Linked DNA regions of Mesorhizobium onobrychidis. The protein of the gene in region 2 binds, or shares a complex with, the protein of the main gene of each other region. Links are inferred from orthologs where the notes say so. Each region holds a gene or a part of one and is shown on either strand. Other genes may lie near its edges.

The links.
Region 1: the proteins of IHQ72_RS05675 (region 2) and dapF are in contact, whole or in part, in a solved structure (PDB 5YGU), measured with the Escherichia coli proteins. The link is inferred for Mesorhizobium onobrychidis from one-to-one orthologs.

What each region holds. Positions count from the first base shown.
Region 1 is NZ_CP062229.1:930,336-933,527, forward strand. What follows is about bases 277-3,148. They hold dapF (diaminopimelate epimerase), read right to left. Parts: upstream 2,219-3,148; coding sequence 1,334-2,218; downstream 277-1,333. Other genes in these bases: mtaB (tRNA (N(6)-L-threonylcarbamoyladenosine(37)-C(2))-methylthiotransferase MtaB), read right to left, coding at 277-1,334; IHQ72_RS04435 (DUF1328 family protein), read right to left, coding at 2,396-2,557; IHQ72_RS04440 (MBL fold metallo-hydrolase), read right to left, coding at 2,748-3,148. Also shown: more of mtaB, read right to left, coding at 1-276; more of IHQ72_RS04440, read right to left, coding at 3,149-3,192. UniProt on the Escherichia coli protein: Involved in the succinylase branch of the L-lysine biosynthesis and in the biosynthesis of the pentapeptide incorporated in the peptidoglycan moiety. Catalyzes the stereoinversion of LL-2,6-diaminopimelate (L,L-DAP) to meso-diaminopimelate (meso-DAP).
Region 2 is NZ_CP062229.1:1,183,039-1,186,061, forward strand. What follows is about bases 266-2,968. They hold IHQ72_RS05675 (RNA pyrophosphohydrolase), read left to right. Parts: upstream 266-1,207; coding sequence 1,208-1,729; downstream 1,730-2,968. Other genes in these bases: IHQ72_RS05670 (divergent polysaccharide deacetylase family protein), read left to right, coding at 266-1,205; alr (alanine racemase), read left to right, coding at 1,819-2,968. Outside these bases: more of IHQ72_RS05670, read left to right, coding at 36-265; more of alr, read left to right, coding at 2,969-2,970. UniProt on the Escherichia coli protein: Master regulator of 5'-end-dependent mRNA decay.

The DNA.
Region 1 (3,192 bases), 250 kb from region 2 along the record:
GCGGCGCGAGCGGCAGGCGGCGCGGCGATCAGTCTGATACCGTCATGGCCGGCGATATCAGCCTCAACGATTTCGCCCGGCGCACCCGCGGCGACCGCGGCGAGCGTGAAGCCTTCGGTGCGGCCGAGCCCGTCGCGCTCGACCAGGATCGACTGGCGTGTTCCGGCGAGTGTGGCGAGGTGACTGATATAGGCGGCGTCGCCGGCGGTGCGCAGCCGTGCCGCACGCTGCTTGACCACCTCGCGGCGAAGCTGCGGCATGCGCGCGGCGGGGGTGCCTTCGCGCGGCGAGAACGGGAAGACGTGGAGATGCGTCAGCCCGCATTCCTCGACGATCTCCAGCGATTTTTCGAACATGGCGTCCGTCTCGGTTGGGAAGCCGGCGATGATGTCGGCGCCGAAGACGATGCCGGGACGCAATTTGCGCAAATCCTCACAAAAGCGGATCGATTGATCGCGGTTGTGCCGGCGCTTCATCCGCTTCAGGATCATGTCGTCACCCGCCTGCAGCGACAGATGCAGATGCGGCATCAGCCTGGGCTCGGTGGCAATGGCGTCGAGCAGATCGTCGTCGGCCTCGATCGAATCGATCGAGGAGAGGCGGAGGCGTTTTACACCAGGCACCTGCTTCAGGATTGTCTTGACCAATTTGCCGAGTTTCGGGCTGCCAGGCAGGTCGGCGCCGAAACTGGTCATGTCGACGCCGGTCAGCACGATCTCGGCATAACCATTGCCGCTCAGGCGCTCGACCTGCTCGACCACGGCCCCCATCGGCACCGAGCGCGAATTGCCGCGGCCATAGGGGATGATGCAGAAGGTGCAGCGATGATCGCAGCCGTTCTGCACCTGGACAAAAGCCCGCGCCCGGCCCTCGATGGCGTCGACCATGTGGCCGGCCGTCTCGCGTACCGAAAAGATATCGTTGACGCGAGCCTTCTCGGTATCGTTGACGCCGAAATCCGGCAGCGCGCGATAGGAATGCGCCTTCAGCTTCTCTTCATTGCCGAGGACGAGATCGACCTCGTCCATGGCGACGAAACTCTGCGGCTCGGTCTGCGCGGCGCAGCCGGTGACGATGATGCGGGCGGCCGGGTTCTCCCGGCGGGCCTTGCGGATCGACTGTTTTGCCTGGCGCACCGCCTCGCCGGTGACGGCGCAGGTGTTGAAGATGATGGCGCCGCCTTCCAGCGCGCCAAGGCCGGCGCTTTCCGCCTCTCGCCGCATGACCTCGGATTCGTAGGTGTTCAGCCGGCAGCCGAAGGTGACGACGTCAACACCTTTGGGAAGAGTGGGGCCCCTGGAAAGAGCGGGACCCTTCTTGGCAAGAGGAGCCATCAGGCGGCGCTTTCGGTGTCGCGGGCCCACACCCCGGTCGACGGATCGAAGCTGCCGGAAAATTCCCATTCGGCGGCGCCGGTGAGGATGACGTGGTCGTCGCCGCGCCATTCGACATGCAAGGAGCCGCCGCCGGGCGTCATCAGAGAGACGCTGCGTCCGGTCCGCTTGGTGCGCGCGGCAGCGACGACGGCGGCACAAGCCGCCGTACCGCAGGCCTTGGTCAGGCCGGCGCCGCGCTCCCAGGTGCGGATGACCATCGTCTCGGGTGAGGTCACCCGTGCGATGGTGATGTTGGCGCGTTCGGGGAAGATCGGGTGGTTTTCGAGCAGCGGGCCGAACCGGTCGAGCTCATAGGACCAGACGTCGCGGTCGACCCAGAAGATAGCGTGCGGATTGCCCATCGACACGACCGAGGGCGAGTGCAGTACAGGCGCGTCGATCGGGCCGATCTGTAGCTCGATCATGCGGGTATCACGGAATTCCTCGGCCAGCGGAATATCCTGCCAGCCAAAACGCGGCTTGCCCATGTCGACCGAGATCAGCCCGTCGGCATGTTCTTCGGCGTTGAGGATGCCGGCGACTGTCTCGAAGGCGAATGTCTTCTGGCCGGTCTCGGCGGCAAGTGCCTGCACCACGCAACGCATGCCGTTGCCGCAGGCCTGCGCGCCGGTTCCGTCGGAATTCAAAATGTCGATAAAAAAGGTGGTGCCCGGCGTCCTGGCGTCGTGGATCGCCATGATCTGGTCGAATTTCGTCGCCGCATCGGCATTGAGCGCAAGGGCGGCAGCCGGCGTCACCCGATCGGCGCGAACGCGCATGTCGGCAACGATGATTTCGTTGCCGATGCCGTTCATCTTGGCGAAGGGGGCAGTACTTGCCATGGATCGAAAGGTCTCATGCCGGTTTGGCGCCTATATGGCGGATACCGGCCGAAATTACCAGTGTGCGCACGTGTCAGAGCGACGTGCGTCCACTTGGACGCACAAAGTACGCTCTGACACTTTGAACCCGCGCAACGTGCTTTCCGAAAATCGATTCCGATTTTCGGGCCGATGTGTCTACGCCACCGCGAAGACGCCAAGCATGACCAGCAGGAAGATGATCAGCACGATGCCGATAAGGATACGGGCGCCGGTGGCGGCGGCTCCGGCCAATGCCGGCATGCCGAGCAGGCTGGCCGCGGCCGCGATGATCAGAAGAATGACAATCCATTTGATCATGGGGGATCCCTCGCAGCCGACGGTTGTGGATGCCAACCAACGCGTTTGCGACGTCCCGGGTTCCCCTGCGCCGCGAAGCCGGTTGCCTGCCTAGGCATCGGACCCAAAAGTGGGTACCGGTTTTGGGAAAATCCGATGCTCAAACAAGAAGATAGAGCGGCGGTTCGCTTCGACTTGAAAGTCCGCCGCTCTAGACCGCCGGCACGTCCCAGACCTCGCCGGGACGCAAGGCGCGAAAGCGTTCTTGCGGGATACCTTGATCGTCGAGGGCTTCGCCAAGCTTTCTGGCCGGCTCGTCGATCGGCTCGTTGGTGAGCCGGAACGTGCCCCAATGGCAGCCGGCGGCATAGGCGGCGTTGCACAAAAGCATGCCTTGCACCGCCTCCTCCGGATTCTGGTGGTGTGGCGCCATGAACCAGCGCGGCTCGTAGGCGCCGATCGGCAGGATGGCGAGGCGGAAGCCGGCGTGCCTTTCGGCCATCAGCCGGTAGTTGATGCCGTCGTGGAAACCGGTGTCGCCGGGGAAATAGACCTTTCCGCCTGGCGTCTCGACCACAAATCCCGCCCACAGCGCCATGCGCCGGTCGCGGGTGCCGCGCGCCGACCAGTGGTGCACCGGCTCGACATGGACGGCG
Region 2 (3,023 bases):
GTTTGATTCGGGGGAACCGCGGCTGGGGATGCGGCTTGGCTGACATCGGCAACGACATCGAACGCCCGCTAGGGCAGGCAGTCCGGCCGCCGCGCGCGGCCCGCAGGATGAGCGCCGGTGTGGTCGCGGCCACGCTTCTGGTGCTGGCCGTAATCGGCGTCTCCGGCGCGATTGCGCTGCGCGAAAGGCCGTTTCGAAAGCCGGAAGAAGTCGCCGTTTCGACACCGAAGACGACAGCGGTGGTCGACCCCGCAGCGCCGGCCAAGGAGCCGGCATCGAAGGCGGAAGCAGCATCCAAGATGGGCGGGCCGCAGATCATCCATATGCCGACCGAAGTTGACGGTGGTCCGCCCAAGGCGGCCATTGTCATTCGCGACCCTTCGACGATCGGCCAGAACCTGAGGATCGCGCATATTCCCGACAGGGCGCTGATCGAGGCCGGCGAAACCGGCCCATTGCCGGTTCGTGCCGCTGACGGCAGGCGGCCGTTCGATGTCTATGCGCGGCCGTGGTCCGGTGCACGTGGTGCGCGCGTGGCGATTGTCATCGGCGGGCTAGCCGTGTCGCAGACCGGCACGCAGTCGGCCATCGCCAAGCTGCCGGCCGAAGTGACGCTGGGCTTTGCGCCGCAGGGCAACAGCATCGGCCGATGGATGCAGGCGGCGCGGCAGAGAGGCCATGAGATCGTCATGCAGGTGCCGCTCGAACCGTTCGATTATCCGAACGTCAATCCCGGCCGCAACACGCTGACGGTCGCGGCGACGGCGGATGAGAATTTGAAGAATTTGCGCTGGGCACTGTCGCGGACGACCAACTACACCGGCGTCATGAACTATATGGGCGCGCGTTTTTCGGCCGATGCGGCGGCGATGGGGCCGCTGATGGACGAGGTCGGCAGGCGCGGCCTGGCCTATATCGACGACGGTTCGTCGGCGCGCAGCCTGGCACCCGACCTGGCGTTGAAAAACGGCGTGCCGTTCGCCGCCGGTGACACGTCGATCGACGCCGTGCGGGACCGCGGCGCCATACTGAAGAAGCTGGACGAACTGGAAGCCACCGCGCGGGCGAAAGGCTTTGCTGTCGGCATCGGCTCGGCCTTCGACCTGACGGTCGACACCGTGTCGTTTTGGGTGAGCGAGGCCAAGAAACGCGGCATCGAGATCGTGCCGATTTCGGCAGTGGCGGTGGATCCGGAAAAAGGTTGAGCATGGCGAAGAAAAAACCGGTCGATCCCGAGACGCTGCCTTATCGTCGCTGTGTCGGACTGATGATCCTCAACGGTGATGGGCTGGTCTGGGTCGGGCATCGCATTGCCGAGCCGGACAGCGAATTCGCCGGCACGACGCAGCTCTGGCAGATGCCGCAGGGCGGCATCGACAAGGGCGAAGAGCCGCTGCAGGCGGCGCAGAGGGAACTCTATGAGGAAACCGGCATGCGCAGCGTCTCGTTGCTGGATGAGGCGCCGAACTGGATATATTACGACCTGCCGGCCCATCTGGTCGGCATCGCCTTCAAGGGGAAATATCGCGGCCAGACGCAAAAATGGTTCGCTTTCCGCTTTCACGGCGACGTGAGCGAGATCGAGATCAATCCGCCGCCGGGCGGCCACACCGCCGAGTTCGATAAATGGGCTTGGCGGCCGATGCAGGAATTGCCCGACCTGATCGTGCCGTTCAAGCGTCAGGTCTATGAGGATGTGGTTGCGGCGTTCCGGCATCTGGTTGCGTAGCTTGGCGCAAGCCGCGCTCGCGCCGACCACGGTTGCCGCGTCAGCGCGGTGGCTTTATTGATGGCCAATCCGCTGCAGACGGGGTTGGCATGAACGAGGCCTCCAAAAAATCTCTTTCTGAAAGGGTCGCCGTCAAAGCTGCGCCGATCAGCGAAGCGGCGGCCGGCGCCATATTGACCGTCGATCTCGGCGCCATCCGCGAAAATTACCGGCGGCTCAAGGCGCGCTTGGGTGGCGTCGGCTGCGCGGGTGTCGTCAAAGCCGACGGCTACGGGCTCGGCGGGGGCCAAGTGGCGGCGGCGCTGGCGGCCGAAGGCTGCGCTATTTTTTTCGTCGCGCATCTGACCGAAGGGGTCTTGCTGCGCCAGGCGCTCGGCTCACGTCCGGCGATCTATGTGCTGAACGGAATTCAGCGGGGCGCTGAAAGCGAAGCCGTCGACGCGGAGCTGGGCGCGGTCATCAACAGCGCCGACCAACTCGCCGCCTGGCGCGCGGCGGCGCAGCGGGCCGGCCGCAAGCTCAAGGCTGCAATCCAGGTCGACAGCGGCATGTCGCGGCTCGGCATGGCGGCAGCCGAGGTGGAGGCCGTCGCTGCCGATCCGCAGGCTTTCGACAGTATCGACGTCACCTTCGTGATGAGCCATCTCGCTCGCGCCGACGAGCCCGAGCATCCGGCCAACGAGCAGCAGCGGCTGGAATTCGAACGGCTGCGCAGGATGCTGCCAAAGGCGCCGGCCTCGCTAGCCAACTCCTCCGGCATCTTTCTTGGGCAGCCCTTTCATTACGACCTCGCCCGGCCCGGTGCGGCGCTCTACGGCATCAATCCGACGCCAGCGGTGGAAAATCCGATGCTGCCGGTGGTGCGGCTTCAGGCAAAGGTCATCCAGACGCGCAGCCTCGATAGGGGAGCCGGCGTTGGCTATGGCCATATTTTTCACGTGACCGATTCGGTGGTCGCCGCAACGATCTCGCTAGGCTATGCCGATGGCTGGCATCGACGCGCGGCCTCAGCCGCCTGGTTCGAAAATGTGCGCTTGCCATTCCTTGGCCGTGTATCGATGGATTCGATCGTTCTCGACATTTCTGCCCTGCCGCCCGACAGGCTGAAGGCGGGCGACCTCGTCGAACTGATCGGACCGTCGCAGACGGTGGACCAGGCGGCCGGCCATGCCGGCACCATCGGCTATGAAATCCTGACCAGCCTCGGACACCGTTTTCACCGGCGCTATGTGAATGGATAGCGCGCGGGCTTTTTTAGGCATGTCGTTGTCCCAAAACCGCTGCGTACTTTTGG